DNA from 2 places in the Streptomyces sp. NPDC012835 genome. Region 2 is predicted to be linked to the other one. Evidence: riboswitches for the same ligand, from Rfam matches in the RefSeq annotation. Region 2 holds a riboswitch; the other holds the start of a gene.
What was found. Region 2 has a riboswitch for cobalamin ahead of ACFY6S_RS24075 (ribonucleoside-diphosphate reductase subunit alpha). Riboswitches for the same ligand answer to the same signal wherever they lie in the genome.
Positions count from the first base shown of each region.

Region 1: another riboswitch for cobalamin. It lies ahead of ACFY6S_RS18950 ((2Fe-2S) ferredoxin domain-containing protein); the one in region 2 lies ahead of ACFY6S_RS24075 (ribonucleoside-diphosphate reductase subunit alpha).

Region 1 covers NZ_JBIBBW010000004.1:159,880-164,049, reverse strand. The annotation lists gene ACFY6S_RS18955 (glycoside hydrolase family 76 protein) at 1-415, opposite strand, end outside; cobalamin riboswitch at 737-862, shown strand; gene ACFY6S_RS18950 ((2Fe-2S) ferredoxin domain-containing protein) at 926-1,303, shown strand; gene ACFY6S_RS18945 ((2Fe-2S)-binding protein) at 1,342-2,052, shown strand; gene ACFY6S_RS18940 (DUF4430 domain-containing protein) at 2,314-2,832, shown strand; gene ACFY6S_RS18935 (NAD(P)-dependent alcohol dehydrogenase) at 3,062-4,048, opposite strand; gene ACFY6S_RS18930 (AraC family transcriptional regulator) at 4,160-4,170, shown strand, end outside.
Region 2 covers NZ_JBIBBW010000006.1:127,518-131,687, forward strand. The annotation lists gene ACFY6S_RS24075 (ribonucleoside-diphosphate reductase subunit alpha) at 1-1,980, opposite strand, end outside; cobalamin riboswitch at 2,137-2,281, opposite strand; gene ACFY6S_RS24080 (YbdD/YjiX family protein) at 2,422-2,640, opposite strand; gene ACFY6S_RS24085 (carbon starvation CstA family protein) at 2,637-4,170, opposite strand, start outside.

The DNA.
Region 1 (4,170 bases), on a different contig from region 2:
TGGTGTTCCAGTCGTCCACGTTGTACATGAGGGTGCGCCGGCCGCGCTGTCCGGCGGGTACGACGGTGGCGCCGAGGCGGCTGCCGGAGCTCCAGGTGCGCCCGCCGTCGAAGGACCGGTCGAGCCAGACCTCGTCGCCCGGGCTGCCGTTGTCCGTCGAGGCCCAGCCCATCGCGTCCCGGTCGTCGAAGTGGAGGGCGATCGAGCGGGAGAAGAGCGTGGTGGAGACGGGGATACGGTCCTGCGGCGAGAGCGCGGGGTCGCGCGCGTCGCAGTACGCGTTGCAGATGGCCGCGGTCGGGGCGGCGCCCACGGCCGCCGCCGGGGCCACGGCTTGGGGGGTCAGGGCGACGAGAAGCGCCACGGCGAACAGTGCCACCAGGTGACGCATCCGGACCGACAACGTTTTCCACATGGGCGGCTCCGGGATCGGCGGGGTGGCTGAGAGCGCACCCGGAACGTATGGCAATGACGTGCCCACGTCAATGCGTCGGGAATTCCCCCGTCCCTGGAGGCGGTCGCGGTACGCGGGCGTTCCCGCGAGGGCGGTGTCACCGGAAGCGCGCGGGACGCGGACTCCGGGGACCGCGCCGGATCTCCATCGGCTTCCTGGGTCCCGTCCCGTCGATGACCTGGCGATATCACGTTCCTCCGGGGCGCCGGGGAGGTGCCCCCTTGCTGACAGCAGGGAGAACGGGGTGGAAGGATGGCCGGAGCAACAAGGCGACGGCGGTCCGAGGAAGCCGGTGGAAATCCGGCGCGGTCCCGCCACTGTGATCGGCGAGCGAGCCCCGCACACGACCACTGCCCGCACAGGGTGGGAAGGCGCGGCGCGAGCCTCGACCCGAGAGCCAGGAGACTCACGCGGTCGCCTCCTCGACGGACCACCGGGGCGGATCTCCCCGGAAGAGAGGAACGATGCGGCATGTCCGCCGACACCGTCCCGCCCGGCCGCGAACCGGCGCCCTGCCGGGTTGTCGTGTGCCGTGACTGCTGCTGCGGCAGCCCGAAGATACCCGGCGTCGACCACGCCGCCCAGACCGCGCGGCTGCGCGCCCAGGTGCCCGTGCGGGTCTCCGCCTGCCTGGACGTCTGCGAACAGGCCAACGTCATCGTCGTCCAGCCCTCCGCCGAGGGCCGCGCCGCCGGTGCCCGGCCCGTCTGGCTGGGGCTGGTCAACGATCCGGACGCGACCGAGGACATCGCCGCCTGGGCACGTGCCGGCGGGCCGGGCGTCGCACCCCGGCCGGACATACTCGACCTCTACACCATCAGGCCACCGCGACGGCGTACGGCCCCCTGACCATACGGACGGAGAGCCGGACTGGAGAGGCAGGAACCGTGGACGAAGCCCGTGCCCCCGCCGCGGCCGTCACCGCCGCGCTGCGTGACGTGGCGGGCCTCGGCGGCTTCTTCGCCCTGCACGTCGGCGGACCGGACGACGGCTGGCATCCGGTGGCCCGGTCCTACGCGGCGGGTTTCGGCGATCTCGCGCAGGCCGTCGCCCGCCGCCACCACACCACGGAACCGCGCATCGACGTCTCCGTCGCCCAGCTCGGTCACGCCGCCCGCCTCTGGTCCCCGGCCCTGGCGTGCGTCGTCCTGCACGGGATCGTCCTCGACCTGGAGGGACTGCACCGAGCCGACGACGGACCGGCCCTGCGTGTGCCCCGTCCGGCCGGCCGGCACGTCGACCGGCTGGACGACGATCCCGCCCGCGCCCTGTACACGCAGGTCACACGTCACCTGCTGGCACTGGCCGACGGACTGCGCGTCAAGGTCGCCCCCCGTCTGCTGGACGGCAACTCCGCCTCGGCGCTGGCCGGGGCCGCGCACGCCCTGCTCGCGGCCCGTCCCGCCGTACGAGGGCCGCTCACCGACCTCACGGCCGCACTGCTGGGCACCGGACGCCTGGCCGGCACCGGAGTGATCACCGGCCCCGACCTCGCGTTCCGCCGCCGAAGCTGCTGCCTCTACTACCGCGCGCCGAACGGTTCGAAATGCGGAGACTGCGGACTTGCCGACCACACGGCCGAACCAGCCCTAGGATGAGGCGACTTCCGCGCCCGGAGAGACCGAAGGACCACGGACACGGAAGGGCGTCACCACGTACGGCACGACCATCGCACACGCACGTGACCGGGGGGTGAACCGGTGGGAATCCGGCACCGGCCCGCAACCACGAGCGGCCCTCGGGCCGTGAGTCGGGGAACCCGGCGCGTGCTCGTCACCGCTTGCCACTGTCATGGTCCGCAGCGCGAAGCCGAGAGTTCCTCGTGCCGCGGGCCCGACCCGCACCAGGAAGGCTCCGCCATGCCGCGCACCGTACGCGTCTCCCGCGCACCACGTCACCTGATCGCCGCCACGGCCCTCGGCCTGGCGCTCGCCGCCGCCCCGTCCGCCGCGCACGCCGCCCCCGCCTCCGGAGCCACGGGCACGTCCGGTACGAACGCGCCCGTCAAGGTCACGGTCACCGTGCAGGGGCCCGACGGCCTCCTCTTCGAGGGGAGGATCAGGACGCGCGGGCACGAGGTCACCACCGCCACCGGTGGCACGCACAGGTGCGACGGCACCAACGGCGGAGCCCATCCCACCGCCGTGCCGACACCGACCGCCGCCCTCGACGACGCCGCCCGCAAGCGGGGCTTCACCTGGGACGGCACCTGGTATGCGTCCTTCGAAGACTTCTCCGTCGAGACCGTCAAGGATGTCAGCGGTGGCGGTGCCGCCTACTGGAACATCTCCGTCAACGGCACCCCGACCCCCGTGGGCGGCTGCCAGTTCGCGCTGAACGCCGGGGACAAGGTGGCGTTCACCTGGACTGCCCTCTGATCCCGCCGCTCACCGTGGCGCGCCGGCCGGGGACGGCCGTACCTCGTCCTCGGTGACGGCCGCTCCGGCGGACGGGCCCGCCCGGCGACCGTCTCGCGAACCTTCGCGAGACGGTCCGGCGGGGCGCGGCCCGTGGACCACTTGGGGCCGCAGGGCGGCCCACGATGCCGGCCGGCGGAAGTGGAGGGCCGGGGGAGCCGAGGGCGGCGGCCTGTTCCGCCGTGTCGCGTCAGTGGCTGATGACGACCTTGCCGAAGCGTGATCCCGTCTCGAAGTGGCAGAACGCCTCCGGGGTCTCCTCGAACGGGAAGACGCGGTCGATCACCGGCCGCAGCCGGTGCCCGCGGACGACCCGGTTCATCCGCTCGAAGTCGCTCCGGCTGCCCACGCTGATCGTCCTGAGCGTCGCGCCGCGCTGGAAGAACCGCGTCAGGTCCATGCCGTCGCCCGCCGCGAGGTTGCCGACGAGGGAGATCCGTCCGCCGTGGGCGACGGCGGTGATCGACTGGGAGATCGTCCCGGCACCGCCGATCTCCACGACGAGATCGGTACCGCGGCCGTCGGTCAGCTCCCGTACCCGCGCCCCCCATTCCGGCGTGCCGACGTAGTCCACGACATCGGACGCGCCGAGGGCGCGGAGGCGTTCGGCCTTCTCCGCACTGGAGGTGGTGGCCAGCACGCGGGCGCCGGCCGCGCGGGCGAATTGCAGCGCGAAGACGGACACGCCGCCCGACCCCTGGACGAGCACCGTGTCGCCCGGACCGATCCCGGACACGGCCGACCACGCGGTGAGCGCGGCGCACGGAAGCGTGGCCGCCTCCTCGAAGGACAGATGCTCCGGCACATCGGCCACGCTGTGCTCGGAGACGGCGATGTACTCGGTGAGCCATCCGTCGCGCTGCACCCCGTACAGCTCACCCCAGCCCTCGAAGGGGCCGTGGATCCAGCCCGGATGGAAGGTGCTCGCGACGCGGTCCCCGGCCCGGAACCGCGAGACGCCGTCCCCGACCGCCTCGACGACGCCCGCGCCGTCGGAGAGCGGGACCCGCCCCGGCGGCACGGCGACCGAGTATCTTCCGTTGGCGATGAGCAGATCGCGCGCGTTGAGCGAGCTGGCCCTGACCCGTACGAGCACCTCGCCCGCCGCCGGAACGGGCACCGGGCGCTCCACCGGGGAGAGTGGTCCGCCGTCGCCGTTCACCTGGAATGTCCGCATCGCTCGTCCCTCGTCCGTAGAACCGATGCCTGCACGCTAGCGCCGGTCGGCTGGACGGAATGTATCCTCGCGTCCGGGATTTGGTTCCGATCGTCCAGGAGAGGAGAGGGCATGGACCCGGT
Region 2 (4,170 bases):
CCAGACGCCGAGCCGCTTCAACTCGTCCACCAGGTACGAGTTGACCTGGAGGAACTCGCCCGACAGCGTCTCGCGCTTGAAGAGGTTGGAGACCTGCGGCTCGATGCACTCGTACACGCCGGCGATCGAGGCGATGGTCGCCGTCGGGGCGATGGCCAGCAGCAGCGAGTTGCGCATGCCGGTGGTGGCGATCCGCGCGCGCAGCGCGTCCCAGCGCTCCGGCCAGGTCAGCTCCACGTCGTAGTGGTCGGGGTGCAGGACCCCGCGCGCGGCGCGCGTCCTGGACCAGGCGGGCAGCGGGCCGCTGCGCTCGGCGAGGTCGCAGGACGCCTCGTAGGCGGCGAGCATGATCCGCTCGGCGATGCGCGTCGAGAGGGCGGCGGCCTCGGGGGAGTCGAAGGGCAGCCGCTTCTTGAAGAAGACGTCCTGGAGGCCCATCGCGCCCAGGCCCACCGGGCGCCACTTCGCGTTGGAGCGGCCCGCCTGCTCGGTCGGGTAGAAGTTGATGTCCACGACGCGGTCGAGGAAGGTGACGGCCGTGCGGACGGTCTCGTCCAGCCGCTCCCAGTCGATCTCGCCCGACTCCAGCACGAAGGCGCCGAGGTTGATCGACCCCAGGTTGCAGACGGCCGTCTCGCCGTCGTCCGTGACTTCGAGGATCTCCGTGCACAGGTTGGAGCTGTGCACGGTGTGGCCGGGCTCGGCGGTCTGGTTGGCCGTACGGTTCGACGCGTCCTTGAAGGTCATCCAGCCGTTGCCGGTCTGGGCGAGGGTGCGCATCATCCGGCCGTACAGCTCGCGCGCCGGAAGGGACCTGCGGGCCAGGCCGTCCGCCTCGGCCTTGCGGTACGCGGCGTCGAACTCGTCGCCCCACAGGTCCACCAGCTCCGGCACGTCGGCCGGCGAGAACAGCGACCAGTCGCCGTCGGACTCGACCCGGCGCATGAACTCGTCCGGGATCCAGTGGGCGAGGTTCAGGTTGTGCGTGCGCCGGGCCTCCTCGCCCGTGTTGTCGCGCAGCTCCAGGAACTCCTCCAGGTCCGCGTGCCAGGTCTCCAGGTAGACGCAGGCCGCGCCCTTGCGCCGGCCGCCCTGGTTGACGGCCGCGACCGAGGAGTCGAGCGTGCGCAGGAACGGGACGATGCCGTTGGAGTGGCCGTTCGTCCCCCGGATCAGCGAACCGCGCGAGCGGATACGGGAGTACGAGAGCCCGATGCCCCCCGCGTGCTTCGAGAGGCGCGCCACCTGGTGGTAGCGGTCGTAGATGGAGTCCAGCTCGTCCAGCGGGGAGTCCAGCAGATAGCAGGAGGACATCTGCGGGTGGCGGGTGCCGGAGTTGAAGAGGGTGGGGGAGGAGGGGAGGTATTCGAGCCGGCTCATCAGCGTGTAGAGCCGCCCGACCTCGTCCGCCGCCCGGTCGCTCTCGTCCTCCGCGAGCCCGGCGGCGACGCGCGCCATGAAGTGCTGGGGGGTCTCGATGACCTGGCGGGTGATCGGGTGCCGGAGCAGATAGCGGCTGTAGAGCGTCCGCAGCCCGAAGTAGCCGAAGCGGTCGTCGGCGGCGGGGTCGATCATCGCGTCGAGCCGGGCCGCGTGGAGCGCGACGAAGGCGGCCGTGCGGTCCGCGATCAGGCCCTCGCGGCTGCCGACGGCGACGGACGCGGAGAACGACAGGGCGCCCTGGCCGGCCGCCTCGTCCGCGATCGTACGGGTGAGCAGCCTGGCCGCGAGCCGGGAGTACGCCGGGTCCTCGGAGATCAGCCCGGCCGCCGCCTCGGTGGCCAGCTCCCGCAACTCGGCCTCGTCCGAGCGGGCGTTGCGGCCCCGCAGCGCGGCGGCGGCGACCCGGCCCGGGTCGGTGTCGGGCAGATCGGCGGTCAGGTCCGTCAGGGTCCGCAGCAACGCGGTGCCGGGTCCGTCGGCCGTCGGCTCGGCGGTTTCCGTAACGGCTGAGACCGGATCGGCTGGCGCGATGGTCACGGTGATGCTCTCCCTCGCTCGGCTCTGGGCCGGCGGAGGGGAACGGGGAGCGGCCGCGCGCAGGGGTCCGCGGCCCGGGTTCCGGGCGCTACCCACTCCGTGCGGCGTCCACCGGCCCAACCGCGAGGCCCGGACGTCTGAACGTCCGGATCGGGTCGAGCCGGACGTACCGTCGGCAGGTACCCGGACTTACGCGGGCGTGACAAATCACGCCAACGCACACCGTTGCGGGACAGTTCCGGATTCGCACCGGATTCCCCTGCGTCGACAGCGAGGTCGAGCATACATCTGGGGGGCGGCTGCGATATCACCCCCCAGATGTTGTGTCGTGGCTCGCTTCGGTGACCGCCCTCGGCACAAGGGAAGGGCCGCCGTGCCCCCGTGAGGGAGGCCCGGCGGCCCCTGGGCGCCCGGCAGCCACGCGGTGCGGGTCCGGCCCGCTCAGCAGCAGCGGAAGCCCTCGCGCGGGTCGGCCTCGCGGGCGTCCGTGCGGCTGCGTTCGAAGGCCCGGCGGCTCATGACGGGCCCTCCCGGGTCGTGGGCGGCGGCGTGGGCGACGTACCGGTCGTACGTCGACTCGCCGGTCAGCTCACGGACGTACCAGCGGACGCGGCCGGCGAGGTGCCGCGCCCTGGCGGCCACGGTCCCGGTCGCCGTCATGAGACGCCGCTTCCCGCTCCCGCGCCCGCCTTCGCCTCGGCGTCCGCCAGCTCGGCCTTCTCCTCCGGGGTGGGGATCATCCCCGCCGGGGCGACGATCCGGGACCTGACGTACGGCGTCTCCGACAGCTTCACGCTCTCCGGCGCGCGGATCGCCGTGAGGCAGACCCGTGCGGCGTCCGCGATGACCACGAGGATCAGCAGCGCGAAGAGGGCCGACAGGACCCCGTCCACCGTGGAGTTGGTCACGACCGTGTGCATGTCGTCCATGGTCTTGGCGGGCGGCAGCACCTCGCCCCGGTCGATGGCCGACCGGTACACGTCGCGCTGGGTGAAGAAGCCCACCTTGGGGTCGCCGGAGAAGATCTTCTGCCAGCTCGCCGTGAGCGTGACGGCGGCGTCCCAGGCGAGCGGTACGCCGGTCACCCAGGCCCATTTCAGCCGGCCGGACTTGACCAGCAGCGTGGTGCAGACGGCGAGGGCCACCGCCGCCAGCAGCTGGTTGGCGATGCCGAACAGCGGGAACAGCTGGTTGATGCCGCCCAGCGGGTCATGGACGCCGACCCACAGGAAGTAGCCCCAGCCGCCGACCACCACCGCGCTGGCGAACCAGACGCCCGGCTTCCAGCTGACCTGGCGCATCGGCTTGTACACATTGCCGAGCATGTCCTGGAGCATGAAGCGCCCGACACGGGTGCCCGCGTCCACCGTCGTGAGAATGAACAGCGCCTCGAACATGATCGCGAAGTGGTACCAGAACGCCTTCATCGTGGCACCGCCGACGACGGACGAGAAGATCTCCGACATGCCGAGGGCGAAGGTCGGGGCGCCGCCGGTCCGCGACAGCAGACTGGTCTCCTCGACGTCCTTGGCCGCCTGGGCGAGTTGGTCGGGCGAGATGCTGAAGCCGAGCTGGGCGACCGCCTGCGACGCCGACTCGACCGTACCGCCGATGACCCCGGCCGGGGAGTTGACCGCGAAGTACAGGCCCGGGTCGATGACACAGGCCGTGATCATCGCCATGATCGCGACGAACGACTCGGTCAGCATCGCGCCGTAGCCGATCATCCGGATCTGGGTCTCCTTCTGGACCATCTTCGGGGTGGTGCCCGAGGAGATCAGGGAGTGGAACCCGGAGAGCGCGCCGCACGCGATGGTGATGAAGACGAACGGGAACATCGACCCGGCGAAGACCGGCCCGTCCCCGCGGCTCGCGAACTCGGTCACCGCGTCCATCTTCAGCGTCGGCAGCGCGATGACCACGCCGAGCGCGAGCAGCACGATCGTGCCGACCTTCATGAACGTGGACAGATAGTCGCGCGGCGCCAGCAGCATCCACACCGGGAGCACGGAGGCGAGGAAGCCGTACGCGATCATCCAGATGACGAGTGTGCTCGCCTCCAGCGTGAAGGTGTCGGCGAGGGAGGACTCCGCGACCCAGCCGCCCGACACGATGGCGAGCAGCAGCAGCGCCACGCCGATGACCGAGACCTCGGAGACCCGGCCGGGCCGCAGCACCCGCAGGTACACG